4 regions of the Pseudofrankia coriaricola genome follow, and region 4 is predicted to be linked to each of the others. Evidence: predicted binding sites of a transcription regulator. Region 4 holds the regulator's gene; each other region holds the start of a gene.

Region 1 (7,325 bases), on a different contig from region 4:
TCGACCAGCTTCGGTCCGACCTCCGCGGGCGTCCCGACGACGGAGAACTCGTCCAGCATCTCGTCGGTGATCAGGTCCGCCATCTCGTCCCAGCGGCCCTGCTTGGACAGGGTGTTGAGCTCGTCCTGCGCGTCACCCCAGCCATGCGCCTCCAGCACCGCCCGGTAGGAGGGCGTCGAACCGTAGAACGCGATGCGCTTCTTCGTGCCGAAGACGGCCGCGGCCATCTCCTCCTCCGTGCGCCCGACAGTGACGAACGACGGCCCGTTGACGACGAAGCCGTCGAGGTTGTCCTTGCCTGCCTTGGCCCGCCCGCGCAGCAACGCCGGGATGGTGACCTGCTCCAGATAACGGTTGGTCGTGAACGGGTGGACGAAGAACCCATCCGCGACCTCGCCCGCGACCTCGGTCATCAGCTCACCGACGCCCGCGAGGAAGAGCGGCGGCGGACCGTACTCGTGCGGCTCAGGGGTGAAGAACGGAGTCATCAGGGTGTGGGTGTAGAAGTCACCGCGGAAGTCCAGCTTCGCGCCCTCGTGCCAGGTCGCCCAGATCGCCCGGGTGGCCAGGATCAGCTCGCGCATCCGCGCGGCGGGCCGGGACCAGGGCATGGAGAACCGGCGCTCGATGTGCGGCTTGATCTGCGAGCCGAGGCCGAGGACGAAGCGGCCTCGGGAGTAGCCGGCCAGGTCGTAGCCGATGTTCGCGAGCGTCATCGGGGTCCGCGCGAAGCCGATCGCGATCGCCGTGCCGATGCTGATGGTCTCGGTCGCCATCGCGGCCTGCAGGCACTGCAGGAACGGGTCGTGCTTGGTCTCGGAGGCCCACGCCCCCGCATAGCCGGCACCCTCGATCTTCGCGGCCTCCGCCTGCGTCGCCCCGATGTCGTCGGACAGGCTCGCGTCGATCTTCATCCGGTCTCCTCTGCTGGCCGCGTGGCAGCGCCACTGCGCTGGGGCTACTGAGCTGACTACGGGGGCTGGCGCTCCGAGCCGACCTCGCCTGGACGCGCCGGACCCAGGGCGGGGTCAACCGGCCCGGCTGATGACCCTGGGACACGCTCCCGCCAGGCGGCCGGCTGGAGCAACCGTTCGGGTTCCTGGTGTGACGCCTTTGACGTCCGCGTGATGTCTCCGCCGTGGCGACCGGCACGGGACCTGGCCGCGCACCAGGTCTCGCTGGCGCGGCATGGGGGCGGGCGAGCGGATGCGGACCGAACGCGGCACTCCTACCGGGTCACGGCGAAGCGCGGGGTGTCGCTCTCGAACCGCCGGACATCCGCTACGTAGAGCAATCACTGGTTACTCTCTGCTTATGGTCCGGGTGTTAGCCGACCGCTTCGGGCCATTGGGGTGGCGTCAAGAGTCATCCGGCCCGGTACGAAGGGATGGCTCAGTGCCCCTGGGAAACTCCCCTCTGGGAACCGGACCCTGGAAACCGACCGAAGACCCGGCCGAAGCCACAAGCGAGGCCGTCGGCAGACCCACCTCCACCCAGCAGCACAAACCGCCAGCGTCCGCCGGCCGGCACCGCCGTCCCGCCCGCGGACCCTTCGGCCCGGCCCGACAGCGCCCGGCGCCGCGGCGGCCAGTCGGCCAGCCCGGCCAGGCGGCGTCCCCCGAACCGCCCGAGCACGGCGGACCACCGGGCCGGACCCGGCCAGGCCACCGCGCCGGACGCCGGCTCCGGGCCGGCCGGCGATGGTCCGCCGGCGGCCCACGCCGGCCGATCTTCCTGGTGGTCGCGCTACTGCTCGGCGCGCTGGTCGTTCCGGGCGCCACCGCCACCGCCTCCGCCGACGCGTCGACGCTGCCCCTCGCCGACGTCGACCCGAGCACCCTGCCGGGCGTCCTGCACACCACGGTCCAGCCGCCGGCCGCCGAGGGAATCAGCCAGTTCCCGGTCCTCACCACCGCTTCGCCGGCCAGCGAGCCACTCGCCACCGACGCACTGCGGCAGACCATGGTCCGGGTCGGCGAGGTCACTCCGCTCGCCGCGGCCACCACTGTCATCGAGGACACCGCGACCGGCACAGGGACAGGCAAGGTCAGCTACGGCGGTACCTGGACCCTCTGCGGCGGCTGCGCCCCCGACACTCCGAACCACTCGTTCCGTTACTCCTTGCAGGCCGGCGCGACCGCCAGCGTCCCGTTCAGCGGCACCCAGATCAAGATCTACGGTGTCAAGGAGCGCGCCGGCGGCATCGCCACCGTGCGGGTCGACAGCGGGCCGACGACCACCATCGACACCTACGCGCCCACCTCGAGCAGCGCGCTCATCTACGACTCCGGCACACTCGCGAACGGCGCCCACACCGCGGTCCTGACCAACCTCGGCCAGCGCAACGCCGCGTCGGCGGCGTTCGCCGTCATCTTCGACCGCGCCGAGGTCTTCACCGACACGACCCCGGGCGGCGGTGGCGGGACGGACCCGCCGCCCACCGGCACGCCCAACACCATCGAGGACACCTCGATCGGTACCGGCAACGGCCAGGTCACCTACAACGGGAACTGGGTCCAGTGCGGTGGCTGCCAGCCGACGACGCCGAACAAGTCGTTCCGCTACTCGCTCATGGCGGGCGCCACCACCACGATCCGCTGGACGGGCACCCGGATCGTGATCTACGGCGTGAAGGAGAAGGCAGGCGGCCTGCTGACCGTCCGCGTCGACGGCCGGACGCCGACCACCGTCGACACCTACGCGCCCAGCGCCAGCAGCGCGCTCATCTACGACTCCGGCCAGCTCACCTTCGGTGACCATGCCGCCGTCGTCACGAACATCGGCCAGCGCAACGCCGCGTCGGCGGCGTTCGCGGTCTCCTTCGACCGCGCCGAGACCTACACCAGCGGCGGCTCGGGCCCGCCGACCGGCAACCGCTCCGGCGAGCCGTGGCTGTCCGGCGCGAACGGCGACCCGCTGATCACCCCGACCGACGTGGACGCGTTCTGCGCGTTCCGCGGCAACCTGTGCGACGTGGCGCAGGTGTACGTCGCGCGTGACAGCTGGCAGTCGATCGTCGGGCAGTCGTTCATCTACGGGAACTTCGCCGGTTGGCCCGGCAAGCTCGTGATCAGCGTGCCGCCGTTCCCGGAGACGGGCGCGTCGCTGCAGACCTGCGCCACCGGCGCCTACGACGGCAACTGGCGCCAGTTCGGCCAGACGCTGAACGCGGCGGGGCGGCAGAACTCGATCGTCCGGCTGGCATGGGAGGCGAACGGCAACTGGTACCCGTGGTCGGGCACCGATGCGACCGCTTTCATCAACTGCTACCGCCACGTCGTGGACGCGATCCGTTCGACCGCGAACCCGGACCCGCAGTTCGACTGGACGATCAACTCGCACTTCTCGCAGAACCCGCCGAGCCACCACCCGCTCGACCTGTACCCGGGCGACCAGTGGGTGGACATCGTGTCGATCGACGCGTACGACCAGTACCCGCCGTCGTACACCCTGGACCAGTTCAACGCGCAGGCGAACGCGGAGGGCGGCATCACCTGGCTGTACAACTTCGCGCGGGCGCACGGGAAGCTGTTCGGCGTCCCCGAGTGGGGGGTCGCGTCCGGGTCCGGCGAGCACGGCGGCGGCGACAACGCCAACTACATCCAGTTCATGCGCGACTGGATGGTCGCCCGCGCCGGCAAGGGCATGTACTACGAGTCGTACTTCAACAACTGCGAGATGCAGAACCTCGGCTCGAACATCTACCGACCGACGGGGCCTCACTGCCTGTACCAGAACACGGCTGCGGCAGCTCGCTACGCGCAGCTGTGGTGAGGTGGCCGGCGGCCGCGAGGTAGCAGCGCGCGACCGTGAGCAGTGCGTCGGCGCGTCGCTGGGCCGGGACGCGGGCGTCAGCCGGACCGGCTGTCGCCCGCGCCGCCAGCCGCAGCGCGTCCAGCAGGGTCGTGGCGTCGTCGACCGGGACCGAGCCGGCGATCGTCACACAGCCGCCCGGGTGCGCCTCCGCGCACCCGGGCGGCACCGGTACCAGCGACAGCGAGCGGACGCGCCCGGCGGCGGCGGCGTCCCGCTCGACGCCGGCCGGGTCCGCGTCGCGCAGCCAGTGGGTGACGGCGGCGCGGACCTGGTCCGGCCCGGCCCGGCGCGCGAGAGCGGTCAGCTCCGTCTCCACCGGGCCGGCGACCGCGACCAGGCGCGGCGGACTGGTCAGCGGCGCCGTCAGGGCGAGCACATGATCGAGGCTCACCTCGCCTCGCCGGAACGCCTCCGCCAGCACCGGCAGACCGGCCAGGGCCCGCGCGGCGACGAGCAACGCGGCGGCCGCCGCGACGGTCAGCCGCGCTCGCCCGGCAATCCAGCCGGCGGGCGTCGGACGCCCGTCCTCTCCGCCGGGCCCGGCCTGGCCACCGTCCCCGTCGGGCCCAGCCGAGCAGCGGACCGCACAGGTGTCGGCCGCCCCGGCCGGCCCACTCGCTCCCGCGGTGCCCCGGAGGCCGGACCGGCCCCACACACCCGCCAGCTCCGCCGCCCCCACCGCCCGCACCAGCGCGGCCTGCGCGGCCGCGATGACCCCGCCGAGCTGGCTCAGCAGGTCGACGACGGCGCCGTCCGGGAGCGACGCGGGCTCGATCTCAGCCAGCGCATGGCGCAGCGCCTCCAGCACCGCCACCCCGTCACCGTCCATCCAGCCTCCCCCCGGAGCTGCGCGGCTGTCCGCCGCCTTCGAGGACAGCGCCGACCCGTGGCGGCCGCTGCCGGTCCCGGGGCATGACGCCGCTCCCGGGACCGGCCGCGACGCGGACATGCGGCGCGCCGGCCACAACCGCCGCCCCGCCACGTCGCCGGTGATCACGGCCGGCGGAGCCCTGGGCCATGCCGCCTCAGCCGCCACGCCTCGGTGGTGCTGCCGTCAGGGCCAGCCAACCGCCGCCCTCTTCGAACTCATGTTCGACCATACGCCCAGCTCAGAGCCCCTTCAACCAGCGGCGCCGCTCGGTGGGCCCTGCCTGTCGACGAGAAGCTCGACCAGGTGCTCCAGCTCCGCGGCCGGGTCTCCGGTCACCCCGGTGTGCACCGGGGAGGTCTGCACGATCGTGCTGCGCGGCGCGGTGAGCCAGCGGAACCGCTCACCGGGCGACAGCACGCCCGCCGCCCCCGCCGCGGGGCCGCCGACGCACACCCGATGCAGCGCGTCGAGGTGGATGCGCACGGCCGCGAGGTCGAGGTACGGGTCGAGCGCCGCGAGGCGCTCGCCGTCCAGCACGCAGCGCAGGTCGAGATAGCCGGCGCCCTGGCACCACAGCAGCACGCCGACGTTCATGCACTCGCCCCGCTCGACGCGGGGCACGACGCGCACCAGGGCGTACTCGAACAGCTCAGCCACACCGGTTCTCCCGCGTCCGCTGGCCGCGCGCCAGGCGCAGCCAGGCCGGCGGCCCCTCGCCGTGGCCGGCCTCCTCCCGCGAGGCCGCGATCCGCGCCGGCCGCGCCTTCACCATCGGCTCCAGCCACGGGCGTCGGCCACCGGCGCGCCCGGCGAGCCAGCCGACATACCGCTCCGGGTCGACGTCGAGCCAGTCCGCCGGCACCAGGGCAACGACGGATCGCACCAGCTCGGCGTCGACCCGCGGCGCGAGCTCGGCGTCCGCGGCGCGAAGCGCCCCGCCCGGGTCGGCGCCGAGCGCGGGCAGGAGCACGTGCTCCTCCCACCGGGGCAGTGCCCGCTCGTCGAGCGGAGCCGGAGCCGGGTCCGCGGGCGGCGACTGCGCCTCGGCCGGCCGGGCCGGCCAGCCGTGGTGCGGGTAGAGGGCGGCGCCGTGGTCGATCAGCCACAATCGCCCGCCCCAGACCAGCATGTTCGGGTTCCGCCAAGACCGGTCGACGTTGAGCGTCAGCGCGTCCAGCCACACCACCCGCGCGGCGAGTCCCGGATCCACCTCGAAGGCAAGCGGGTCGTAGGTGATCGAGCCGGGAAGGTAGTCCATCCCCAGATTGGCGCCCGCGCTGGCCTTGAGCAGGTCCTGGATCTCCTGGTCGGGCTCGACGCGTCCAAGCCGAGGATCCACGTCGATGACGACAAGCTCCGGCACGGGCAGCCCAAGCGCCCTGGCGAGCTCGCCGACGACCACCTCGGCGACCAGCGACCGCGGCCCCTGCCCCGCCCCCCGGAACTTGACCACCCAGGTCCCCAGGTCGTCGCCCTCCATCAGTCCCGGCAGACTGCCGCCCTCCCGCAACGGCGTGGCATACCGAGTCGCCCGCACCAGCCGGAGCACCGCGACCTCCCGCCCTCCCCGGGCACCACTCCGGTGCCGCCGCGCAGGAAACCTAGTCGCGCTCCGGGAACGGCCCGCACAGGGGCGTCAGGTCGAGGAAAGTCCCGCGGCGGTCAGCAGCGCGGCCATGTCAAGAATCGCGACCCGCCGGTACCCGGTCTCGATGACCTTGTCTCGGCGCAGCACCCGCAACGCCTTGTGAACGGTGGGGTCGTGCGCGCCGACCAGAGCGGCCAGCTCCTGCTGGGCGAGCGGCACTCCCAGCGCCCGCCCGCCCTGCGACCGGTCGATTCCGTAGGCCCTGTCCAGCTCCACCAGCACCCGCGCCACTCGCACGGCCACCGGGCAGCCGGCGAACTCGACGCGCCGCCGGATGCTGAACCGCGTCTTCGCCACGATGCTCCGACTGATCGCGGCGGCGGCGACTGGATCTCTGGCCAGGTATCCGGCGAACTCCTCTTTCCTGATCACCTTTGCCAGCGCACTCCCGACGGCGGTGACCGTCGCCGACCGCGGCTGGGAGTCCAGCCCCGCGAACTCGCCGATGACGTCACCGCCGTGCCGCACGGCCAGCAGTGCCACACCCCCGGTCTCCGTCAGCGCCGTCACCTTGGTCCACCCGCGCAACAGCACCGCCACGAACGTCGTCCGATCCCCCTCCCGCACGATCGGCATACCGCTCGCGAATTCTCGAAACCCTCCCAGCTCCAGCAGCTCCGTCCGCGACCGGTCCGGCAGCCGCCCCAACAACGTCTGTTCCGGCCACCGGGCGCGCCGTAGCCACTCGCCGCGTCCCGCCTCGTTGTCCGGCGGCTCTCCCGAACCCGGCCTGACCATGGCGCCCCCGCATCCATGCCGATCCCGACGTGACCAAGAAGTCATCAACAGGATCCAGCGATCTGACCGAGCTCGGCAAGCCACCGCCGGGGAGACACACCACTCATCCCCGCCTCCGCGATCCCGCCAGCGCCCCTCACCGCAAACGCGACCATCCCCAGACCCATCGAAAACGGCGCGTTACCCCTACCGGAACCCCTATGTCCCAGCCCGATCCGCCAGCACCAACACTCACGACGGCATTGCGACCAC
Region 2 (7,325 bases), on a different contig from region 4:
ACCATGGGACCGCCGATACCAGCCTCGGGACTGCTCTCCTCATGGCCGGTCCCCGACGTGACGGTGAAACTCATGACCTCCCACGAACCCGCTTCCCAGGCCTCCCTTCGCAAGATCGTGCTCGTCACCGGCGCGAACAAGGGAATCGGTCTCGCCACGGCGGCGGCCGTCGCCAGGCAGGGCCACACCGTGCTGCTCGGCGCGCGCAGCCCCGAACTGGGCGAGGCGGCGGCCGCGGCGCTCGCCCAGCAGGGACTGGACGCCGCGTTTCTCCACCTGGACGTCACGGACGAGGCGACGATCGCGCACGCGGCCGCGGTCATCGACGCCCGGCACGGCCGGCTGGACATCCTCGTCAACAACGCCGGCATCACCCGCGACCAGGGGCGCACGCCCTCCACGCTGCCGGTCGCCGCGCTGCGCGAGGTCTACGAGACCAACGTCTTCGGCGTCGTGGCCGTCACGAACGCCCTGATCGGTCTGCTGCGCCGGTCACCCGGCGCGGTCATCGGCAACGTCTCCAGCGGCCTGGGCACCTTCGCTTTCCTGGCCGATCCCGATCCGACGCTGGGAAGATACGCGCAGCTGCTCGGCTACAACTCGTCCAAGGCGGCGCTGAACGCCATCACGCTGATCTACGCGCACGAGCTCCGCCCGTTCGGCATCACCGTCAACGCGCTCTCCCCGGGCTACTGCGCTACCGACCTCAACGGCCACACCGGTTGGGACAGCGCCGAGGAGGGCGGCGCCCGCATCGCGGCCCAGGTGCTCGCCAGGCACGACGAGGGCTCGGGAGTGTTCCTGAACGAGAACGGCGGTACCTACCCCTGGTGATGCCGGCCCCTGGTGATGCCGGCCCTCTCGTCCGACCTGATGCCGCGCCGCGGCCGGTCCGCCGTGCGCCTCCGCCGTGCGCCTCCGCCGTGCGCCTCCGCCGTGCGCCTCCGCCGTGCGCCTCCGCCGTGCGTCCGGCGAAGCGTCGGGCGAGCGCCTCCGCCGGCGCGTCCGGCGAGCTTGACCCTGCCGCGACGTCAGGGCGCAGAGTCGAGATGTGGAGGGTGAGAGCGCCGAGGAGCTGACCGTCGGGCGGGTGGCCGGGTTGTCCGGGGTCACCGTGCGGACGCTTCATCACTACGACCAGATCGGGCTGGTCTGCCCGTCCGGACGTACGGCGGCCGGCTACCGGGTGTACAGCCCGGCGGATCTCGAGCGGCTGCGGCAGGTGCTCGTCTACCGCGAGCTCGGCTTCCCACTGGAGGAGATCCGGGCACTGGTGAGCGACCCGGGCGTGGACACCGCTGCCCACCTCCGCCGGCAGCGCGGGCTGCTGGTGGAACGCGGCGAGCGGCTCGCGGCCTTGGGGGCCGCGCTCGACAGGCATCTGGAGGCACGCGCCATGGGCATGCGACTGACCCCCGAGGAACAACTCGAGGTCTTCGGCACCGACAAGGTCGGCGGTGAGTGGGCCGACGAGGCTGAGCACCGGTTCGGCGAGACCGACGCCTACCAGGAGTCCCAGCGCCGGGCCGCGTCCTACACGAAGGACGACTGGGCGCGCCTGAAGGCCGAGAGCGACGCGGCGTTGCGTGCCTGGCGCGAGGCGCTGCTGTCCGGTCTACCTGCGGACGGTCCCGAGACAACGGCGTTGGCCGAGGAACACCGCCAGCACATCACCCGGTGGTTCTACGACTGCGGCTACGACATCCACGTCGGTCTCGCTGAGATGTATCTCGCCGACGAGCGTTTCACCCAGGTCTACGAGATCGTCGCCCCAGGCCTCGCCCGGTACGTCCACGACGCCATCCTCGCCAACGCCCCCGCCCGCACCTGACCCAGGCGACCCAGGCGACGCGGGCTGTCGAGTGCCACCGCTCGGCGAAGGTTGGCGTGGATCCGGTTCGGCGGCGGCGCGGGGGAGAGCGGAGGCGTCCACTAGCGCCAGGCGGGCGTTGCGGGTACCAGGCGCGTTCCCAGGCTTCGAAGACGAGTGGTGAGGTGCCGCCGCCCGAGCGGGCGTCAGCCGCCCGGTCCGCCGTCCCGCTCCGTCAGCCGGCGCAGCAGGTAGATCGCCTCGTCGCCACGCACAGGGCGGAAGAACGCGGCGTCGACCTGCTCGACAGCCGCAACCGCGCGCGGCGCCAGCTCACCGCCCCGCTCGGTGATCCGCAGCAGCTTCGCCCGGGTGTCATCCGGGTCGGTCTCTCGCTCGACCAAGCCGTTGCGTTCCAGCGCGCGCAGCACCTGGGAGGTCATCTTCACGTCGGTGCCGGCGTACGCGGCGACCGCCAACTGGTTGGGACGCTCGCCTTGCGCGTTCAGCCACCAAACGGAGGCGAGCAGCACGAACTGGACGTGCGTCAGGCCGAGCGGCGCCAGCGCGGCTGCGACGGCGCGCTGCCAGCGCAGCGTCGCGTGCCACAGCAGGAAGCCGGGGCTCTCACTCGGATGCAGCGCCACGCTCGACCGTTCAGCCCTCCGTCACCTCCGCCGGCTGGCTCCGCCTTCCGGCCGCACGGGCCTGGCCATTGTCGCGCGGCCCTGGCCATTGTCGCGCGGCCCTGGCCATTGTCGCGCGGCCCTGGCCATTGTCGCGCGGCCCTGGGCTGGGCGCCTCGACTGGCCAGGGCGCCTCTGGCTAGGGTGCGTCGAACCGTGCCGCCGCCGGCTCGGTGGACTCGGCGAGGCGGACCAGCGCGGCGATCGTCTCCGGGAAATCCGCTGTGATCATCGGACCGACCCGGGGTCCGAGCTCGTCGGCCGCCGGGCCGCTGATCTCCATCCGGTAGGTCACCCTGTTGCGCTCGCCGTCGACCGGGTCGACGCGATGGGTGGTGCGCACGAGGACGTCGCCGAGGTCGGCCTCGTCGACGAACCGCTCGGGTTCGGCGACCTCGGCCAGCCGCAGCCGCACCGGGTTCTCGCCGTGCGGGTTCATGACGATCTCGCTTCCCACGGCGAACGGCCCGCTGACCTCGATCTGCTCGATATCCGCGTTCCAGGCCCCCCAGCCCGCCACGTCCACCCACAGCCGCCACACCGCGCCGGCCTCCGCCGTCGTCGCGACGCTGTGCTCATAGCTCCACATGCCCCGTCCTCTCGATAGGTTACGCGAAGACTATCTTCGCGCATCCTAAAAGGCCGGGGCTCATTGGGGGTCGCCGCATTCCCGCGAGCGGGTCGGCTCCCGCCTGGCCGGCCGGTGACCCACCATGTGGTCCACGCCGTTGACGAGCCTTCACCATCTTTCTGATCTTGCCGGACGCGGGGTGGTGCGCCGGGTCGCCGAGGGACGGTCGTCGGCACCGAGCCCGGGGCGCTGGACGCGCCGGCGACCAGCGCGGCCCGTACCCCGCCGTGAGCCCCGGGCCAGGCTGTGCTGACCGGCGGGCGGTCCGTGGTGGCAGGAGCGGGTCAGGTGTCGCCGGGGGAGCGGCGGTCAGCCGGGGTGGTAGGTGAGGCGGAACGGGAAGGTCTACCGCGGGACCCTTTCGGGGACTGGCAGCCGGACGTCGGCCTTTTCAGGTAGCGATACGAGCCCACTGCGGGTCCGGAGGGCGTGGCGGGTCGAACTAAGCGAGCCTGGGGCGGCGATGCGGCGGATGAGTCGTCCATCGCCCGCGCAGCCGGGAGGCGGCCCGATTTCCGGCTCCATTGGCCGCAGCGTCGCCGCCAGCCGCTTATTCTTCAGCGTCGCCGCGTCGCACTTCCGATAATTGCTCATCGACTTCCAAAAATTCGGGGGTGTACACCCCCGAATGACAAGAACTGGACATATGTTCGAATGCGTGGTTCCGTTGAGGCATGCTCGCGCCGCCTGTTCCCGAGGAACCGGATGGCCGGCCCGCCCAGGTGTGGGCCGGGCCGGACACCGGAATCCCTCAGGCTCCGTCTGACACCAACCGAGGTGGCGCCGCGGAAAATGGGCACGAGAACTACGTGGCGGTATCCGAAAACCATGTTTTCGACACCGCTAACTGCGGGGGCGGTGCCGGGTTTGGCGGGCGGCATCATGTGCTGGCCGAGCTGGACGGGGTCGTCGGCGGGCTGAAGACGCTGGCCGGAGCGAACCTGTGGGCGCTGTCCCACCCGGAGGCGCTGGAATTCCTTGACGCCGCGGAGCGGGCCGGCCGGCTGCTGGCCTCGGTCCTGTTCTCTGCGGTCCGGGACCTGGGCGGCCGGGACCTGCGCGGCGTGTTCGGCGAGGAGGACCTGCCCTCGACGGCGGAACTCCTGCGCTGGCAACTGAAGATCCGCCCCGCCGACGCCCGGCGCACCGTCGACCTGGCCCGCGACCTCGACCTCACCTACCCACGCACCGGCCACGCCCTGGCCAGTACGGCGATCAGCCGCGACCAGGCCACCGTCATCGTCACAGCGCTGCGAGCACTCCCGGCGGACACCCCATCCGAGCAGCGCGACTGGGCCGAACAGTTCCTGCTCACCCAGGCAGAAACCCTCGACGCCGGCGACCTCGCCGCCCTCGGCAAGACGATCCGCGCCCGCCTACAGGACCAGCTACACCCGCCCGGCTCGGACCCCCACGACGACGGCGACCAGGCACGACGCCGCGAGCTACACCTGACCGACCAGCCTGACGGCACCACCCGCATCCACGGCACCCTCGACGCCGACGGCGCCGCGGCCCTGCGCGCCGCCCTCGAACCCCTCGCCAAGCCCAGACCCCTCGGCGAGAACCCGGAAGATCACCGCACCATCCCTCAACGACGCGCCGACGCCCTCATCGAGATCACCGAACGCGTCCTGGGCACCGGCACCCTGCCGATCTCCCGCGGCACCCGGCCCCACCTCACCGTCACCACGACGATCGACGCACTGCTCGGTCGACACGGGGCCACCCCGGCCACCACCGGCCACGACCTGCCACTGTCGCATGCCGCCCTGGAAAGAATCAGCTGCGACGCCCACCTCACGCATATCCTGCTCTCCCGGGAAGGAACGCCCCTCGAACTCGGCCGCACCCGTCGCCTCGTCCCACCATCGCTACGCCGCGCCCTGGCCGCCCGCGACGGAGGGTGCGTGTTTCCTGGCTGCCAGAAGAACGCGACATGGACAGACGCGCATCACATTGATCACTGGCTTTCCGGTGGCGAGACAAACCTCGACAACCTCGCCCTGCTGTGCGGTTTCCACCACCGGACCGTGCACCGAGGAGAATGGGCCGTCGTTATGGGGCCGGACGGTCACCCATACTTCGTCCCGCCCTACTCCGTCGATCCCCAACGCAAGCCCCGCCGAAATCCCCTACACCGCGGCCTCGACCATCTTTACACCGGAATCTGGGAACCCCCAGCCCGCGCGGACGACACTCGACACGGCGACAACCCGGTCCGCCCGCCCATCGACGACTGCCGTGCCAGCGACGCGGCCGCCGACCCCGAGCCGACCCAACCCGGTGACTGCTCCGACCCCCTCTTCGACGAGGACGACGAGGACTACCAGGACCAGGACCACGACCTCCCGGCGACCGGCCGCGCCGGCCCGCCAACCAGCCACCCTGTGTCAGGCGAGGAAGACCGGGCGCGGACGAGCGCGCGCTCCGTGCGGACGGACCCCCAGCGTGACCGGTAGCCGTCCGGCCGCCTGTACCGCCGGCGACGTCCTCCACCACCTTCGGAAGTCTGTCGGTCACCCGAGCCGATGGCTCAGCTCTGTGGAGGCTGGAGGCATCGCGGTCCCTTGCTCCTGCCCGGCAGCGGGTACCCACCGCGTGGTCCACGCCGTTGACGAGTCCGGATCGTTTTTTCGATCTTGAAGGCTCGCCTGCTCGGCCATCCTGACCGGCTCGTCGAGATCAGGACGTCCGTCGGTCGGGCCGCCGGTGACCAATCGTCGGTCCGACGTCGGACCGTGCCCCGTGCCCCGATCGGGCACCGGGCGTGGGAGTCCCGCGCGACGGCGTGGTCGACGCGGCGGTCAGCGGCGGCGGGCGCGCGCCAGGACGTCGGCCAGAGGCAGCGGCCAGCCGGGGTGATGGGTGAGACAGAGCGGGGTGTTCACCCGCTGGATGGGGAGGCCGGCGCTCGCGGCGTAGAACTCGCCGACGCCGAGACGGCCGATCTCCGGGGCCTCGCCGCCGAGCGCCGTCGCCAGCGCGCGGGCCGCGTCGATCTGTACCGGGACATTCAACCGGCCGAGGAAGTGCGTGGCAGCGCCCGCCGACACCCGCGGGTCCAGCCCCTTGGGGGACTGGGTCGCGAAGACCAGGCCCAGCCCGTGATCGCCGGCCTGGTCGAGCAGCGCGAGCGTGCTGTCCGTATACGGCGTCGCCTGCCCGGCCGGCGCGAACGTCTGCGCCTCGTCGAGCACGAGCAGGCCGGCGAGAGGCCGGCCCGCCGCCGGGCGTCCGCCCGTCCAGGCGAGCAGCGCCCGCTGGAGCTCGCTGACGAAGGCCTGCCGCCCCTCGACCGTCGGCAGCCCCATCAGGCTGACCACCGACACCCGGGCGCGCCGCCCCGGCGCCGGGGTGAGCAGCTCACCCGGGTCGGTCGCGGGACCGTCGCCGCCCGCGGTCAGGCGCAGCGGCCGGCCGTCGTCGAGGTTCGGCGTCCACACGACGACATCGGTGGCCGCCAGATACTCGCGGGCCAGCTCCGCGTCGCCGCGGCTCCGGCCGTGCCCGGGCGGCGACGGCCAGGCGTCGCCCAGGCGCGCCAGCTCGCCCGCTGGATCCAGCACGACCGACGAGACGCCGCGCAGCGCGCACTCCTCGACCAGCCTGCGCACCAGCACCGTCTTCCCCGAGCCGGACCCGGCGAAGACCACCGTGTGCCGGCGTAGCGCCGCCAGCCGGAGCTCCACCGCTGCCCGCGTCCCCGCCGCCGCCCCGAGCGTCACCAGCTCGCCCGGCTCCTCGACCGCCTGTGCAGGTACAGCCTGTGTAGGTACAGCCCGTGCCGGTACGGCCGGAGCTGGTTTGGCCGGGGCCGGAACAGCCGGGGCCGGTAGAGCCGGAGCCAGCGGCTGAAGCGCCGCCGGAGCGGCGACCGGTGGAAGCCGGGCGGCGTCGGCACGAAGAGTGGCCCGTTCGTCATGACCGGCCGACCCGTCGCCGCCGGCGGTCAGCGTCAGCGTGACCGGCACGAGCTGGGGCATCTGAGCCGGGGCTGGTGCCGCCGGGGAGGGGAGAGGGGAGCGCAGGGACACCTCGGGTGGCGCCGGGGAAGGCGCCGGGTCGACCGGCGCCTTGGGGACGCCGGCCCCGGGGCTCGTGACCGGAACCAACAGGGCGACCCCTGCCGGGGAGGTAACCGGGTCGAAAGCGGCCGGAGACTGGGCATTCGCCGCCGCTGGCGATGCATGCGCCC
Region 3 (7,325 bases), on a different contig from region 4:
CACGGCGCATCCTGGGCCTCAACGCCGTCGACCTGTACGGGTTCGACCTCGCGGCGCTGGCCCCGGTCGTGGACCGGATCGGCCCCGACCCGGAGGAGATCCACGGCTCGGCGAGCGGCTCGGGCGAGGAAAGCGGGACGGCATGAGCGCCACCCTCACGGACTTCGCCGGCAAGGTCGTCGTCATCACCGGCGGGGCGGCCGGCATCGGCCGCGCCCTGGGCGAGGCGTTCGGCCGGGCCGGCGCCGTCGTGGTGCTCGCCGACATCGAGAAGGGCGCGCTGGACGCCACCGCCGCGGAGCTGTCCGCCGCTACCGGCGCGGAGGTCAGCGGCGTCGTCACCGACGTCTCCGACCCGGCGTCGGTCGAGGCACTGGCCGACGACGTGTTCCGCCGCCACGGGCGCACCCATGTGCTGGTCAACAACGCCGGGGTCGGGCCGCCGTCGGCCAAGGCATGGGAGACCACACCGAACGACTGGCGCTGGACGTTCGGAGTGAACGTCTACGGCGTCGCCAACGGGGTGCGGGCGTTTCTGCCGCGCATGATCGCCTCCGGCGAGCCGGGGCACGTCGTGAACACCTCGTCCGGAGACGGCGCGGTCGCGCCGATGCCGGGTGCCTCGGTGTACGCGGCGAGCAAGGCTGCGGTGGCGACGCTGACCGAGTGCCTCGGCGCGCAGCTCACCGAGCAGGGGCACCCGATCGGGGTGTCGCTGTTCCTGCCGGCCGGCAAGGGGCTGCTCGCCACCGGCCTGTGGACCTCGGACCGCAACCGGCCGGCGGAGCTCGCCAGGGAGGCGCCGCGGGCAACCCCGGCGCTGACGATCGAGTCGCTCACCGAGGCGGCGGCGAAGGCGGGGCACGAGCTGCCGCTGCAGCCGCTGGACGAGGTCGCCGCCGACGTGCTGCGCGGCATTCTCGCGGGCGAGTACGTCATCATGCTCGGCCGCGACGGCGCCGCCGACACCCTGCGCGAACGCGCCGAACGCTTCGCAGCCGGCCTCAACCCCACCTCGCCGGGGCACACCCTGCTACCCGTCTGACCCCCGTCCCGGCCGACTTCGCGCACCGGCGACTCGGTCACAGGTAGGCCAACGACGCGAATGCGGCCCGCACGCCAATATCGCCCGGGTGCGGGCCGCAGCCGTCACGATGGCCATTGAAACTTCACATCGGCCCGACGCAGCTGCATGACATGCGATCGCAGGTCCCCGTCCTCACGATCGTGGCCCGGTGGCTCCAAGCGGTGCTGGCTGCCCTACCATGACGCGCTATGTGCGCTGCCAACGTCGCGGCATTGCGCAAGGGGGGGAAACTTCACCCTTAGCGCGCTCGCCGACGAGCTCGGGTCCGTTTCGGTGATGCTCGAATGGGGCGTCGAACTGGGCCGTCGACTCGACGCCGATGTGAGCGCCGTGCTCGTCGGCGACGACGGCCAGGCCCGGTCCAACGACGACCTCGTCTTCTACAACCAGAAGGCGGGCGGTGACGGTGCGGTCCGGCTGCGCGGCAAGGTGTCCTTCACCTCCGAACGGTTCACCGGCTTCGCCGACGTCATTGAAGTCGATGTGGACGACCTGGCGGACAGCATCGAGAAGGTCGTGCTCGCCGCGAGCATGGACCCGGCGACGGGCGGCGTCTTCGGTCAGTTGGCGTTTCTGCGATTACGACTGATGCGCAGCTCCGACTCCACCGAGCTGCTGCGTTTCGACATCCCGGACGCGACAACCGAGCGCGCTTTTGTGTTCGGGGAGATCTACCGGCGGGACGGAAAGTGGAAGTTCCGGGCCGTGGGGCAGGGCTATGACGGCGGGATCGATGCGCTCATCGCCGACTATGGCCTCGACGCCGCCACCGGCGCCGACGTCGCGACTCCCGGTTTCATGTCCGGCGAGGCCGGCGACTCTGAGGGTGACGGTGACGACCTCGTCATCGACCCGCCCACCGAGCAGATCGACATCCGCAAGATCCCTGGTGCGGATTCCATCCTCGCCACGCCGTCCACGCCCGCCCCACTGGCCGGCGTGGCGCGCGGGTGGCAGCAGGCCCGGCTGTTCCCGGTGGCTGGCATCGGCGGTGCCCAGGAGCAGGAGCGCCGGGCGACCTCCGCGCTGTTGGCTGTGCTGGCGGGCGTCGATGAACTGGGCGACATCTTCCGCGACCGGATGCGAGCGCCACGCGGCGGCCGCCTGACGACCTTCACCGAGGTGTCCTTCGCTCTCAACGGCAGTGCGTACCGTCCTGACGGAGTCATCCAGGTTGACCGGCCGGGCCAGCGACCATGGACCGGCCTGGTCGAAGTCAAGACCGGCAAGAACCTCCTCAATGACCGCCAGCTCACGGCCTACCTGCGGATCGCCCGCGACGAGGGGTTCGACGGACTGCTGACGATCTCCAACCAGATCACTTCGGTCGGCGAAGGCCACCCGCTCGAGCAGAGTCTCGCGGCACCGGACGACGTTGGCCTCTCCCATCTCTCCTGGGCAGAGATCCGCTACCACTGCCAGCTGCTCGCCCAGCACGGCGTCGCAGATAACTCCCAGGCCTACATCCTGCGGGAACTGCTGCGGTACCTCGAGCATCCCCGTTCCGGCGCGCAGATCTTCGAGGACATGGGGCGTCATTGGGTGCGGATACGTGACGGCGTCCTGCAGGGCACGCTGCGCGCGACGGACAAGGATCTGCCCAACGTCCTCGAGCGTTTCGACCAGCTGACCAGCTACCTGTGCCTGCACCTCGGCGGTCTGGCGGGACGGGCGGTGGTCCCGCTGGTGCATGCCGGCACGGACCGCCTCCGGCGCCGTGAGTACCTCGGCGATGAGCTGTGCCGACTGGGTAGCCTCACGGCGTCGCTGTCCCTGACCGGGGTCACCGGGCCGTTGACCCTGACAGCGAACCTGCGCACCAGCAAAGTGACCTGCTCCTTCCCGGTCGAACCGACGCCAAGGCGGCCTCCGGGTGCGGCCGTCGACTGGTTGCTGGGCCGGCTCGACGGTGCCTCCGGCCGCCTACGGGCCGAGGCCGTGTACGCCGCTGCCCCGAGCGGGGCCGAGACCAGCACCCGCGCCGAGACGCTGTCCACGATCCGCCGCCGGCCTACGGTGCTGCTCATGGCCCCGCCGGATGAGATCCGTCGATTCGTGGTCTCGGCGAGCTGGCCGCTCGGGTCGAAACGGGGCCGCGGCAAGGACACCTTCATCACGTCGGTCGTCACGGCCGTCGAGAAGTTCCATGGCGCGGTCGTGACCGCGCTGGCCACCGCCACGTCGTCATCTGCCTAGCGGCGACGCTGCGCGGAGGGCTTGTTGCCGATGCTGTAGTCCGGCTTCCGAGCCCGAGACCTCGGCGCGGGGCAGTAGGCCATCGATCGCCACGCAGATGGCAGATGCGCGCCTTTGACCTCGGGATACCTTTGGCGATGGCATCGACCGCTGATTCTTTGGCATTCCCGGCTTAGATCTCCAGGAATCTACCTTCGGGTTTCTAAATGCCGCCAGTGGCGCTCGCCGAAATGGCGAGAGCTGGACAGGTGTTCGAATATGTGGTTCCGTGGAGGCATGCTCGAGCTGCCCGTCTCCGAGGAACCGGAAGACCGGTCGGCGCAGGTACCGGCCGGCCTAAATTCTGGAATCCATCCCGACTCGCCGACCGTCGGCGGCGGTGTGGCAGGAAACGGGTGCGAAAACGGTGCGACGCCGGATTTCGGCGGCGGCTTTTTCGTTGGCGGGAATGGGATTGGTTCTGGCGGGCGGCATCACGCGCTGGCTCAGCTGGACGCGGTGGTCGGTGGTTTGAAGGCGCTGGCCGGGGTGAACCTGTGGGCGCTGTCGGAGCTGGAGGTGCTGGAGTTCCTCGACGGGGTGGAACAGGGGCGGAGGCTGCTGGCCGGGGTGCTGTTCGCGGTTGTGCGGGACCTGGGTGGGCGGGACCTACGGGGAGTGTTCGGGGAGGAGGACCTGCCCTCGACCGTCGAGCTTGTGCGCTCGCAGCTGAAGGCGCGCCCCGCTGACGCCCGCCGAACCGTGGACCTGGCCCGCGACCTCGACGCGGCCTACCTCCGCACCGGCCAGGCTCTCACCCGGGCCGCGATCAGTCAGGACCAGGCCGCCGTCATCGTCGGCGCGCTGCGGGCGCTGCCGTCGGACACGCCGGGGGAGCAGCGGGACTGGGCGGAGGAGTTCCTGCTCGCCCAGGCGGAGGTCCTGGATGCCGGTGATCTGGCGGCGCTCGGTCGTACGATCCGCGATCGGCTGCGTGACCAGCTGCACCCGCCCGGCTCGGACCCTGGCGACACCGGTGACCAGGCGCGGCGCCGTGAGCTGCACCTGACCGACCAGCCCGACGGCACGACCCGTCTGCACGGGACACTGGATGCTGAGGGTGCCGCGGCGTTGCGCGCCGCGCTGGAGCCACTGTCCAAGCCCAAGCCGCTCGGCGAGAACCCCGAGGACCACCGCACGGTCGCCCAGCGACGTGCCGATGCTCTGATCGAGATCACCGAACGGGTCCTGGCCAGTGGCGCCCTGCCGCTTGCTCGGGGCACCCGGCCACACGTCGCCGTCACCACCACCCTGAACGGGCTGCTCGGCCAGGACGGCGCCCTCCCGGCCACCACCGGCCACGGCCTGCCGCTTTCCCGCGCCGTCCTGGAAAGGATCTGCTGCGACGCCGACGTCACCCATATCCTCCTGTCCCAGGAGGGAATGCCGCTGGAACTCGGCCGGACCCGCCGGATCGTCCCGCCCTGGCTACGCCGTGCCCTGGCCGTCCGGGACGGCGGCTGTGCCTTTCCCAACTGCACGCGCACAACCGCGTTCGCCGACGCCCATCACATCATTCCGTGGATGTGCGGCGGAAGGACGGATCTTTCCAACACCGTCCTACTGTGCGGTTTTCACCACCGGGTTGTGCATCGAGGAGAATGGGCCGTCATGATGGGCCCGGACGGCCATCCCTACTTCGTCCCGCCCTACTCCGTTGATCCTCAGCGCAAGCCCCGCCGAAATCCGCTACACCGCAGTTTCGACCATCTTTACCGCGGAATCTGGGAACCTCCGGTCCACGTGGACGACGCTCGACACGACGGCGAGCCGATCCGGCTGCCCGTCGATGACTGCCTCGCCGCCGAGGTGTCCGTCTGCCCCGAGGCGGCCTGGCCCGGCGATCGCTCCGACGCCCTCTTCGATGACGCCCTCCTTCGAGAGGACCACGGAGACGACGAGTACGATCACAGCGCCCCGGCAGCCGGCGGCACCGGCCCGCCCGCCAGCGGATCAGCACCCGGCCAGCCAGAACCACCCGGCTGACCCGCTCCGGCAGGCCGCGCTGGTCGCAGGTCCGGCGCCGTGCGTCAGACGGCCGAGATCCGGCCCCTGGCGCGCCGTCGTGTCGACGTCAGGCCGGCTTGCGGCCGCCTCGCGCGGGCGCGGCGCCATCCTGTTCCGAGAGGCGGCGTTCATCTTCGCGAACGCCTTCCACGCCCCGCCGGCTCGGACACAGACACTAGGATCTTGTTGTGGTCGAGCTGTCGGACGGCACGCTGTTGTGGACCGCGGTCAGTGGTGATGGACCACCTCTTCTGCTGTGCCATGGTGGGCCAGGACTGTGGGATTACCTCGCGCCCCTTGCCGCGCTGCTGGATGACGTGTTCACGGTGATCCGGTTCGATCAGCGCGGCTGCGGACGGTCCACCGACCGCGGCGGTGGGCGGTTCACCATCGAGCAGGCTGTGAACGATCTGGAGCAGCTGCGGGCCGCGCTAGGAGTGGACCATTGGGGCGTGGTCGGGCACTCCTGGGGCGCCGAGCTCGCCCTGCGCTACGCCGCGCATTTTCCCGATCGGGTCACCGGCGTCGTCTACGTCGCCGGGGTCGGTGCGGGCGATGGATTTCGGGATGGATACGTCTCCGAGCGGGAGCGCCGCCTGGGCGCGGACCTGCCTCGGTGGATGGAGCTTGGCAGTCGCCAACGCAACCCAGCCGAGGAGCGGGAGTGGTGCCTGCTGCAGTGGCGGCCTGATTTCTCGCCTGGTCCCGCGGCGATCGAGCACGCCGCCGCGCTGTGGGCTACCCGCCCCCCGCACGTCGGGGTGAACACCGCGGCCTATCGGCAGCTCTGGGCGGATCGCGACACGGTGGATCTCCTCACCCTTGCCGCCGACCTGCGCCGACCGGTGACCATGCTGCTCGGCTCGGACGACCCGCGCCCCTGGCAGGCGACCGACTCCCTGTTCGTGGCCCTGCCCGCCGGAAACCGGATCGTGTTCAGCGCCGCCGGGCACGCCCCCTGGGCCGAACAGCCATCCGCTATCCGCGCGGCGATCCTGACGGCCTTCGCCACGGTGCCAGGACCGTCCCGGAGGCCTCCGCGCCAAGCGTGTTAGTTGAATAATGTATATAACCTGCGTATGGTGGGCCCGTCGGGGTCGCCGCCGAACGCCGGTCGGGGGCGACCCCGATGATCTGTCTTCCGGTGTCGTCGGGATGGGAGACCTGTTGCGGCGCGGTGCGCCGGCGCGTCACGGTGTGACCGACCAGGAGTCGGCTGACCGCCGACCGCGGGACTGTCGGTGGAGGATGAATGCGTGACGCGGTGATCTGCAGCCCGGTGCGGACCCCGGTGGGTGGCTACGGGGGTTCGCTCCGGCCGTTGGCCGTCCACGAGCTCGGCGCCGCCGTCGTGCGTGGTCTGGTGGAGCGGACGGGGCTTGCGGCGGCGGACGTCGACGACGTGCTGTTCGGGTGCTGCTATCCGAGCATGGACGCGCCGGCGCTGGGCCGGGTCGTGGCGCTGGACGCGGGGCTTGGGGTCGAGGTTCCCGGCCTGCAGGTCGACCGCCGCTGCGGCTCCGGGGTGCAGACCCTGGTCACCGCGGCGATGCAGGTGCAGACCGGCGTCAGTGACCTGATCATCGCCGGCGGCGCGGAGAGCATGAGCAACGCGCCGTTCTTCTCCCATGAGAGCCGCTGGGGCGTGCGCGGCGGCGGGCTGACCTTCCACGACGCGCTCGCGCGCGGGCGGGTCACCGCGGGCGGCCGGAACTTCCCCGTCCCGGGCGGGATGATCGAGACGGCGGAGAACCTGCGCAAGGAGTACTCGATCCCCCGGGCGGAACAGGACGAGCTGGCACTGCGCTCGCACCAGCGCGCCGTCGCCGCCCAGCGGTCCGGCAGGTTCGACGACGAGATCATCCCGCTCACCGTCCCGCGCAAGCGGGAAAGCGTCGTCGTCACCACCGACGAGCACCCGCGGCCGGACAGCTCGCTGGAAACCCTGGCCAAGCTGCGGCCGATCATGGGCAAGGCCGACCCGGAGGCCACTGTC
Region 4 (7,325 bases):
GCGAATCGTGATGAGCACGGCGATCGCCGCGCCCCTGGCCTGGGCCCTGGGAGCGGTGACCGGGGCCGGGCCGATCGTCGTGGGCCTGGTCATCGGCGGGCTGGCCGGCGCGCTCGGGCTTCGTCCCCAGAAGGTGGTAGTCGGCCCGCTGGTGGGTCTCGCTGTCGGTTCCGGTTGCTGGCTGCTCTGGGGCGGGGTCCCGGCCGCGCTCGTCGGCAGCGCCACCGTGCTCGTCTTCCGGACCGCGTCGGCGGGGATCTTCCGCGACCCGCAGGTGGCGATGCTCGCTGAGCGGGTCAGCGCCGAGGACCTGCCGTTCGTGGTCCCGCTGGTGGCCAGGACCCGCTATGTCGGGACGGGCTATGTACGCGACCTGGCCGAGGGGCTCGGCGGCGACTACCAGGCCGCCGCGCCCGACGTCGGGATCGTCGCCTCGCTGGACGATCTGGCGGGCCCGGAGTTCGATCCCGCGGCCGTCGCCCCGCTGGTACGCGAGTTCTACGAGCACACGACGCGGTTCACGCTCGACATCGTTCCGCGGTGGCGGCTATGGGTTCGGCCTGGCTACCTGCTCTACCGCACGCTGCTGGCGCGCCCGCTCGGGCAGGCGAATGTGCCCATGAACCAGCGTGAGGCGCAGCGCGGCGTTCACAGCCGGATCGACACGATCAGCCGTGCGGGCTACGGCACGGTGAGCGTCCGGGGCTGGATCAGGTCCTACGTCGACAACGACGAGCCCCTGTTCGTCGGGATCTACACGACCTACCGCCGGGATGGCCGGGGCTACGTCAGCGTCGGGTTCCCGCTGCCGCGGGCCAGTTTCACGGCCACCCTGGCGCCGAGCGCGCGGGCCGGCGGAGGCCTGGTCCTCTCCAGTCGCGGCGACCTGGACCAGCCCGGGCACTATCTGACCTACGTGGACGCGGAGACGAAGGAGCTGACCGCCGCCGTGGTCCACGGCTTCGCCGAGCAACTCGACGTCTACGTCCAGGACGGCGAACTGCGGGCCGAACACGAGTTCTGGGTGTTCGGCCTGCCGTTCCTCGTCCTGCACTACTCGATACGCCGCAAGGCCGAACCCAACTAGCCAACTTTGGATCGTCGGCCAGCCGAGTTCGACCCCGAGACGTCACGTTGGGCGCAGGCGAAGCTGCCTGACGGGAGCGCGACTACGCAACCCAACCACCGCTGGTGACGGCGCATCAGCGCTGCACTAACCGGACCACGTCGTCGGCCCCGGACCAGACCAGCCCCCGTCATACGCTTGTACCTGGAACCAGGTGGGGAGGGCGCTCAGCGCCCGACAGGCCGCGCCCGGCGGCGGGCGCGGAGCGTCCGCCGCGGGACGGCCCTAGACCCGGCGCATGACGGCGACTACCCGTCCCAGGACGGTGGCGTCGTCGCCGGGGATGTCGTGGAAGGCTGGGTTCTCCGGCTGGAGCCAGACGTGGCCGTCGCGGCGGCGCAGCCGCTTGACGGTCGCCTCTCCGTCGATCAGCGCGGCGACGATCTCGCCGTTCTCGGCGACTGGCTGCTGGCGGACGGCCACCAGGTCACCGTCGCAGATGGCCGCGTTGATCATCGAATCACCGACGACGCGGAGCAGGAACAGCGTGCCCTCGCCGACGATCTCGCGCGGCAGCGGCAGCACGTCCTCGACCGCCTGCTCGGCGAGGATCGGCCCACCGGCGGCGATCCGGCCGACCAGCGGCACGTAGGCCGTCGCCGCCGTCAACGCGTCCTTCTCGTCGCCCTCGCGGGCAAGCGCGTCGCCGGCTGGGTCGAGCGTGTGCACCCGCAGCGGGTTCGCGCCGCCCCGGGCCCTGCTCGTGCCGGCCGCCTGACGAGTCTTCGGAATCGGCCTGACCGGCCGGCCGCCCTCGGGGGAGACCACCTCGATCGCCCGCGGCCGGTTCGGGTCGCGGCGCAGCAGGCCCTTGTCCTCGAGCATCTTGAGCTGGTGCGCGACGCTGCTGGTGCTGGTCAGGCCCACTGCCTCGCCGATCTCGCGCACGCTGGGCGGGTAGCCGCGCCGCTCGACCGCATTGCGGATCACCTCGAGCACCTTGCGCTGACGGGGAGTCAGGCCGTCGTCGTCGACGGGGCCGTCGGGGAAGTCGCGCACGGTGCCACCGCTCTCCTCATCGCGGCTCGCCGACGGGCGACCGGCCCTGCGCGGACCCCTGCCCTGCGTGGTCATGGCCTAGATTCTCCTCGCCTCGAGGTCATGCTGCTGGACCGGGCCGCCGGCTCCCGCAGGGTTTCACCTGTGGATAAGGGGAGTCGGGTTGCGCCCGATCGTGTGACGACCGTAGCCCGGCGGCGCGTGAATCTCAAACAGGCGTTCGAGCGTGTCTGCGTGTTCTGCCGGCCTTGTGCGTGTAAGAATCGACCATCAGTTCGAAGCGGGCCCTGTCCCCGTCCTGACCCCAGCTACCGGCCACTGCTGCCGGTCGCCGCCATATGTAGATCTTGGGCTAGCTTTCCGATGGCCCCAGATGTCTGCCGGGGATGACTCCCTCGGTGATCCGTCGGCTCGGCTCATCGATGGCTCCCGCCCCGGACTCCCCGACGTTGGTTGAGCTTCGCTTGACGAGCTGTGCCGGGTGACGGCCCGGCCGCTAGGAGGTTGGCGTGACGAACCCGCGTGGGGCCACCCTGGTCCCAGGGCGCCCGGCCGCGCGACAGTCGGACGGCGCCGACGTGATTGCCCTGCCCGTACCGACAACACGTCGCCGCCCGGCGAGCGCTGCCCCGCCGCCGGTGCCCAGCCCGCTCGCGCGGGCCGTGGCGGCCGAGCATCCGGTCGCCGGCGCGAGGTCCGGCCGCCGGCGGACGAGCCGGCAGACGCCCGCGCTGCGGCTGACCAGCCGCGGCCGGGCTGTGGCCGCGCTCCTGCTCGCTCTCGCCCTCTGGGGCGCCACCAGTGCTGTCTGGCTGGCCGTTCACTGGGCGCTTGCCGCCGCCTGACCGGCGGCCGCCCTCCTCTACCTGGCGCCCACGTTGGCCATATGGTCGACGCGGGCGCCAGGCTGTTGTCACCCGCCAGCGCACCGCCGCCTGATCGTCCGCCGCTGCCCGCGCGGCCTGGTCGCCCGTCGCCAGACTTGCGACCGCCGCGCTGGATACGCGCGGCGTGGGCCCTGATGTGGTCTGACCCAGAGGTGTGGGGCAGCGGAACGTCACGCCTCGTGAACGAGGTTGCGCGTGGCGCTCCGCGACCTGCGGCGACGGGTGGGACCACCGGCCGGGACGGTCACGGCCGACCGGGATCTGGCTGGGTGGGATTCGACACGCGCGTGGGGCATGCTCACGGGCGATCCGGGCATGCGCTACTGTGGTAGCACAACATCTGGTAGTTACACACCTGTAAGTCGTCCACAGCTTGTTGCCGGGAGAGCCGGCGATCCACCGGAGCCGCGGACGACCGTCCCGGTGGGCCGTCGCGGCGCGTTCGTCGGAGCTTCCAGGTCAGGTCGTCAGGTCGTGCGTCAGCCATGCACCGGGGAGGCCCGGGGCGGGGCTGAAACGGGGACGTGTTCACACGCGCCCGTGGTTGTTCCTGGTGGGCCGTAAAGAGGGGAGGAGCCGTGCGGTGTCCGTTCTGCCGGCATCCCGACAGCCGAGTGATGGACAGCCGGGAGGCCGATGAGGGCGCGGCCATCCGGCGCCGGCGGGCGTGTCCCTCCTGCGGGCGGCGGTTCACGACCATGGAAGAGGCCTCGCTGCGGGTGCGCAAGCGCAGCGGTGCCGCCGAGCCGTTCAGCAGAGCGAAGGTCGTCGCGGGCGTCCGCAAGGCCTGTCAGGGCCGCCCGGTGAGTTCGGAGGAACTCGCCAGGCTCGCCCAACGGGTGGAGGACACGGTCCGCTCGTCCGGCGCCGCCGAGGTCCCGGCCGAGGATGTGGGCCTGGCGATTCTCGGCCCGCTGCGTGAGCTCGACGAAGTCGCCTATCTGCGGTTCGCGTCCGTCTACCTGTCGTTTGAGTCGCTCGCCGACTTCGAGCGGGCGATCGCTCAGTTGCGGGCCGACCTGGCCGGGCAGGACGTGCCGGACGACGTCGTCACCGCCGTGTCGCCCGTGTCGACCAGACCCTAGGCCCCGGGCGGCCCGGCCCGAGGCCCAAGACCGGAAGCCGGCGGAGCCGCCGGCCGCAACGTGAACAGCGCGCGGAAGGCGTCCGGCGCGCGGCGGGTCACCAGCGCGTCGCACGTCGGGCGCGATCAGATCCCACACAACATCGGCAAAGGCCTTCGGGTGCGCGAGATATCATGATCACGCGTCCTTCGGTCGAAGTATCAGAGGCCTGCGGATATGCGGTAAGACGTGACCGCGCATCCTCCGGCCGGATCCGGGTCGCGTGGCCGCCGGTCCTCTTCGGCATGCCCGCGATCGGCCCCAGAGACGAGCAGAGCTGAGGAGCGTCATGACGGAGACCCGCGGCACGAAGCAGAAGGCCAGCTCCAACGGTAAGGCCGCCTCGACCGTCGGGAAGCCCGCCGTCCCTGTCGAGGCGGCGCGCAAAGCCGCGACCGTCCCCGACGCGGGCGACGGCCCGGCCAGTGGAGCGGGCACGGCCGGCGCCGGCCGGGCGACCGGCCCGCGGATCGAGCGCCGCAACACCAAGCCCGGTGTGCACCCGTACGACCAGGTGACCTGGGAAAAGCGGGACGTCGTCATGACCAACTGGCGGGACGGCTCCATCAACTTCGAGCAGCGTGGCGTCGAGTTCCCGGAGTCCTGGTCGATCAACGCGTCGAACATCGTCACCAGCAAGTACTTCCGCGGCGCGGTCGGATCCCCGCAGCGCGAGTCGTCGCTGCGCCAGCTGATCGACCGGGTCGTCGGGTCGTACGGGAAGGCCGGCCGCCAGAACGGCTATTTCGCCTCCGACGAGGACGCGGAAATCTTCGAGCACGAGCTCACCCACATGCTCCTGCACCAGATGTTCAGCTTCAACAGCCCCGTCTGGTTCAACGTCGGAACCACGGCCCCGCAGCAGGTCTCGGCGTGCCAGCCCTACGACGCGCTGGTGAGCACGCCCGAAGGCCTGATTCCGATCGGCGAGCTCGTCGAGAACAACCGGGTCGGCACCAAGGTTTTCGACGCCCACGGCCTGACGAAGGTCGTCGCCACGAAGTCCAATGGCGTCAAAGAAGTTCTGCGTATCTGGACGAAGGCCGGCCACGCTCTCGATGTGACCGGGGACCACCTCGTCTGGCGCGGACGCCCGGGCAACGGCGGTGCGTTCGTTCCCGCCGGTGGCCTGCGGGCCGGTGACCAGCTGCAGTGGCACCGGACCGTTGCTCCCGGGGAGCGCGAGATCACCTCAAGGGAGATTGCCGAGGCGGCCCTTGCCGGCTGGCTGCAGTCGGACGGCTTCGTCGGGCAGTACGAGGGAACGAACCGTTCGCTGACCATCGAGGCGATGACGGTCACCGACGCGGAGCGCGCGTGGGTGACAGCTGCCATCGACGTCGTGTTTCCGGATGTCCACCGCCACGAGCGGAGGGTGGTTACCCAGGACAACACCCTCGACTGCCGCCGTCTTCGGCTCTACGGCAGCTGCTTGGACGAGTTCGTCACCCGGTGGGGTCTGCGGACTCGCGGCGCGGACATGCGCGTGCCGGAGCGGCTGCTCGCCGCCCCGCTGCCCGTGGCCGCCGCCTACCTGCGCAGCCTCTTCCAAGCCGAGGGCTACGTCTCGGCCCGGGAGCGCTCTACCCTCGTCGGCCTCGACATGATCTGTGAGGAACTGGTCCGGGGTGTACAGGCGCTGCTCGCCCGGTTCGGGATCTTCGCGCGGGTCGGACGCAAGGCGGACCCGCGCCCCGACCGGCACGACACCTGGGGGATCCGGCTCCAGAACGCCGGCGACCGGCGGATCTTCGCTGACGAGATTGGTTTCATCGACCCGGCCAAGGCGACGAAGCTGGAGAGGTCGTTCGATCTGTCCGGCCACGGTGCGGACGAGGTCAAGACTCTGGTGATCGACCGGGTCGAGCCGCTCGGCCGTATGCCGGTGTACGACATTCAAACCGAGAGTGGCGAGTACCTCTCGAATGGCGTGCGAGTGCACAACTGCTTCATCCTCGCGGTCGACGACCACATGGAATCGATCCTGAACTGGTACCGCGAGGAAGGGCTCATCTTCAAGGGCGGGTCGGGCTCGGGGCTCAACCTGTCGCGGATCCGGTCGTCGAAGGAACTGCTGTCCTCCGGAGGGACGGCTTCCGGGCCGGTCAGCTTCATGCGCGGCGCGGACGCGTCGGCGGGCACGATCAAGTCGGGCGGGGCGACGCGGCGGGCCGCGAAGATGGTGGTACTGGACGTCGACCACCCCGACATCGTCGAGTTCGTCGAGACGAAGGCGCGCGAAGAAGACAAGATCCGCGCGCTGCGTGACGCCGGGTTCGACATGGACCTGGGTGGCAAGGACATCGCGTCGGTGCAGTACCAGAACGCGAACAACTCGGTGCGGGTGACGGACGACTTCATGCGCGCAGTCGAGGCCGGTGCCACGTTCGACCTGCGCGCGCGCCTGGATGGCCGGGTCCTCGAGGCCGTGGACGCGGGCGAGCTGATGCGAAAGATCGCCAAGGCCGCCTGGGAGTGCGCAGACCCCGGAATCCAGTACGACGGCACCATCAACGACTGGCACACCACGCCGGACGCCGGCCGGATCTCGGCCAGTAATCCGTGTAGCGAGTACATGCATCTGGACAACTCCAGCTGCAACCTGGCGTCGTTGAACCTGATGCGTTTCCTGCGCGCGGACCGCACGTTCGACGTCGAGGGGTTCGTCCACGCCGTCGAGCTGATCATCACCGCGATGGACATCTCGATCTGCTTCGCGGACTTCCCGACACCGGAGATCACCGCGGTCACCCGGGCCTACCGCCAGCTGGGCATCGGGTACGCGAACCTGGGCGCGCTGCTCATGGCCAGCGCCCGCGCCTACGACTCGGAGGGCGGCCGCACGCTCGCCGCCGCGATCACCTCACTGATGACCGCCACGGCCTACCGCCGTTCCGCCGAGCTCGCCGGCGTCGTCGGCCCGTACGACGGCTACGCCAGGGACATCGACGGCCACCGTCGGGTGATGCGCAAGCACGCCGCCGCCAACGACGCGGTGCGCAGCTCGCACGCCGAGGACGCGCGGATTCTCGCCGTCGCCTCCAAGGAATGGGAGAAGTGCCTGGCGGTCGGCGAGAAGAACGGCTGGCGCAACGCGCAGGCCAGCCTGCTCGCCCCGACGGGCACGATCGGCCTGGCGATGGACTGCGACACGACCGGCATCGAGCCGGACCTGGCGTTGGTGAAGAT

What was found. Region 4 encodes LexA, which represses DNA repair genes until DNA is damaged. Its sites were predicted from a motif close to CGAACNNNNGTTCG; they were not measured.
Region 1: QOZ89_RS13280 (DUF222 domain-containing protein) is a predicted target of LexA. The motif match lies at 4,898-4,911, and genes of this name have one in related genera.
Region 2: QOZ89_RS15275 (HNH endonuclease signature motif containing protein) is a predicted target of LexA. The motif match lies at 3,767-3,780, and genes of this name have one in related genera.
Region 3: QOZ89_RS32185 (HNH endonuclease signature motif containing protein) is a predicted target of LexA. The motif match lies at 3,525-3,538, and genes of this name have one in related genera.

What each region holds. Positions count from the first base shown of each region.
Region 1 covers NZ_JASNFO010000021.1:201,541-208,865, forward strand. Annotated here, with positions in the region: gene QOZ89_RS13270 (LLM class F420-dependent oxidoreductase) at 1-914, opposite strand, end outside; gene QOZ89_RS13275 (glycoside hydrolase family 26 protein) at 1,738-3,774, shown strand; gene QOZ89_RS13280 (DUF222 domain-containing protein) at 3,665-4,645, opposite strand; gene QOZ89_RS13285 (DUF3037 domain-containing protein) at 4,937-5,344, opposite strand; gene QOZ89_RS13290 (HipA family kinase) at 5,337-6,236, opposite strand; gene QOZ89_RS13295 (Crp/Fnr family transcriptional regulator) at 6,324-7,073, opposite strand.
Region 2 covers NZ_JASNFO010000027.1:34,108-41,432, reverse strand. Annotated here, with positions in the region: gene QOZ89_RS15300 (MmyB family transcriptional regulator) at 1-74, opposite strand, end outside; gene QOZ89_RS15295 (SDR family NAD(P)-dependent oxidoreductase) at 73-834, shown strand; gene QOZ89_RS15290 (MerR family transcriptional regulator) at 1,052-1,831, shown strand; gene QOZ89_RS15285 (MarR family winged helix-turn-helix transcriptional regulator) at 2,017-2,457, opposite strand; gene QOZ89_RS15280 (SRPBCC family protein) at 2,636-3,085, opposite strand; gene QOZ89_RS15275 (HNH endonuclease signature motif containing protein) at 3,937-5,589, shown strand; gene QOZ89_RS15270 (helicase HerA domain-containing protein) at 5,935-7,325, opposite strand, start outside.
Region 3 covers NZ_JASNFO010000072.1:46,616-53,940, forward strand. Annotated here, with positions in the region: gene QOZ89_RS32170 (amidohydrolase family protein) at 1-146, shown strand, start outside; gene QOZ89_RS32175 (SDR family NAD(P)-dependent oxidoreductase) at 143-1,045, shown strand; gene QOZ89_RS32180 (TerD family protein) at 1,193-3,283, shown strand; gene QOZ89_RS32185 (HNH endonuclease signature motif containing protein) at 3,782-5,308, shown strand; gene QOZ89_RS32190 (alpha/beta fold hydrolase) at 5,518-6,384, shown strand; gene QOZ89_RS32195 (acetyl-CoA C-acetyltransferase) at 6,582-7,325, shown strand, end outside.
Region 4 covers NZ_JASNFO010000050.1:67,274-74,598, reverse strand. Annotated here, with positions in the region: gene QOZ89_RS26370 (hypothetical protein) at 1-1,087, shown strand, start outside; gene lexA (transcriptional repressor LexA) at 1,352-2,200, opposite strand; gene QOZ89_RS26360 (hypothetical protein) at 2,635-2,970, shown strand; gene QOZ89_RS26355 (ATP cone domain-containing protein) at 3,630-4,097, shown strand; gene QOZ89_RS26350 (vitamin B12-dependent ribonucleotide reductase) at 4,426-7,325, shown strand, end outside.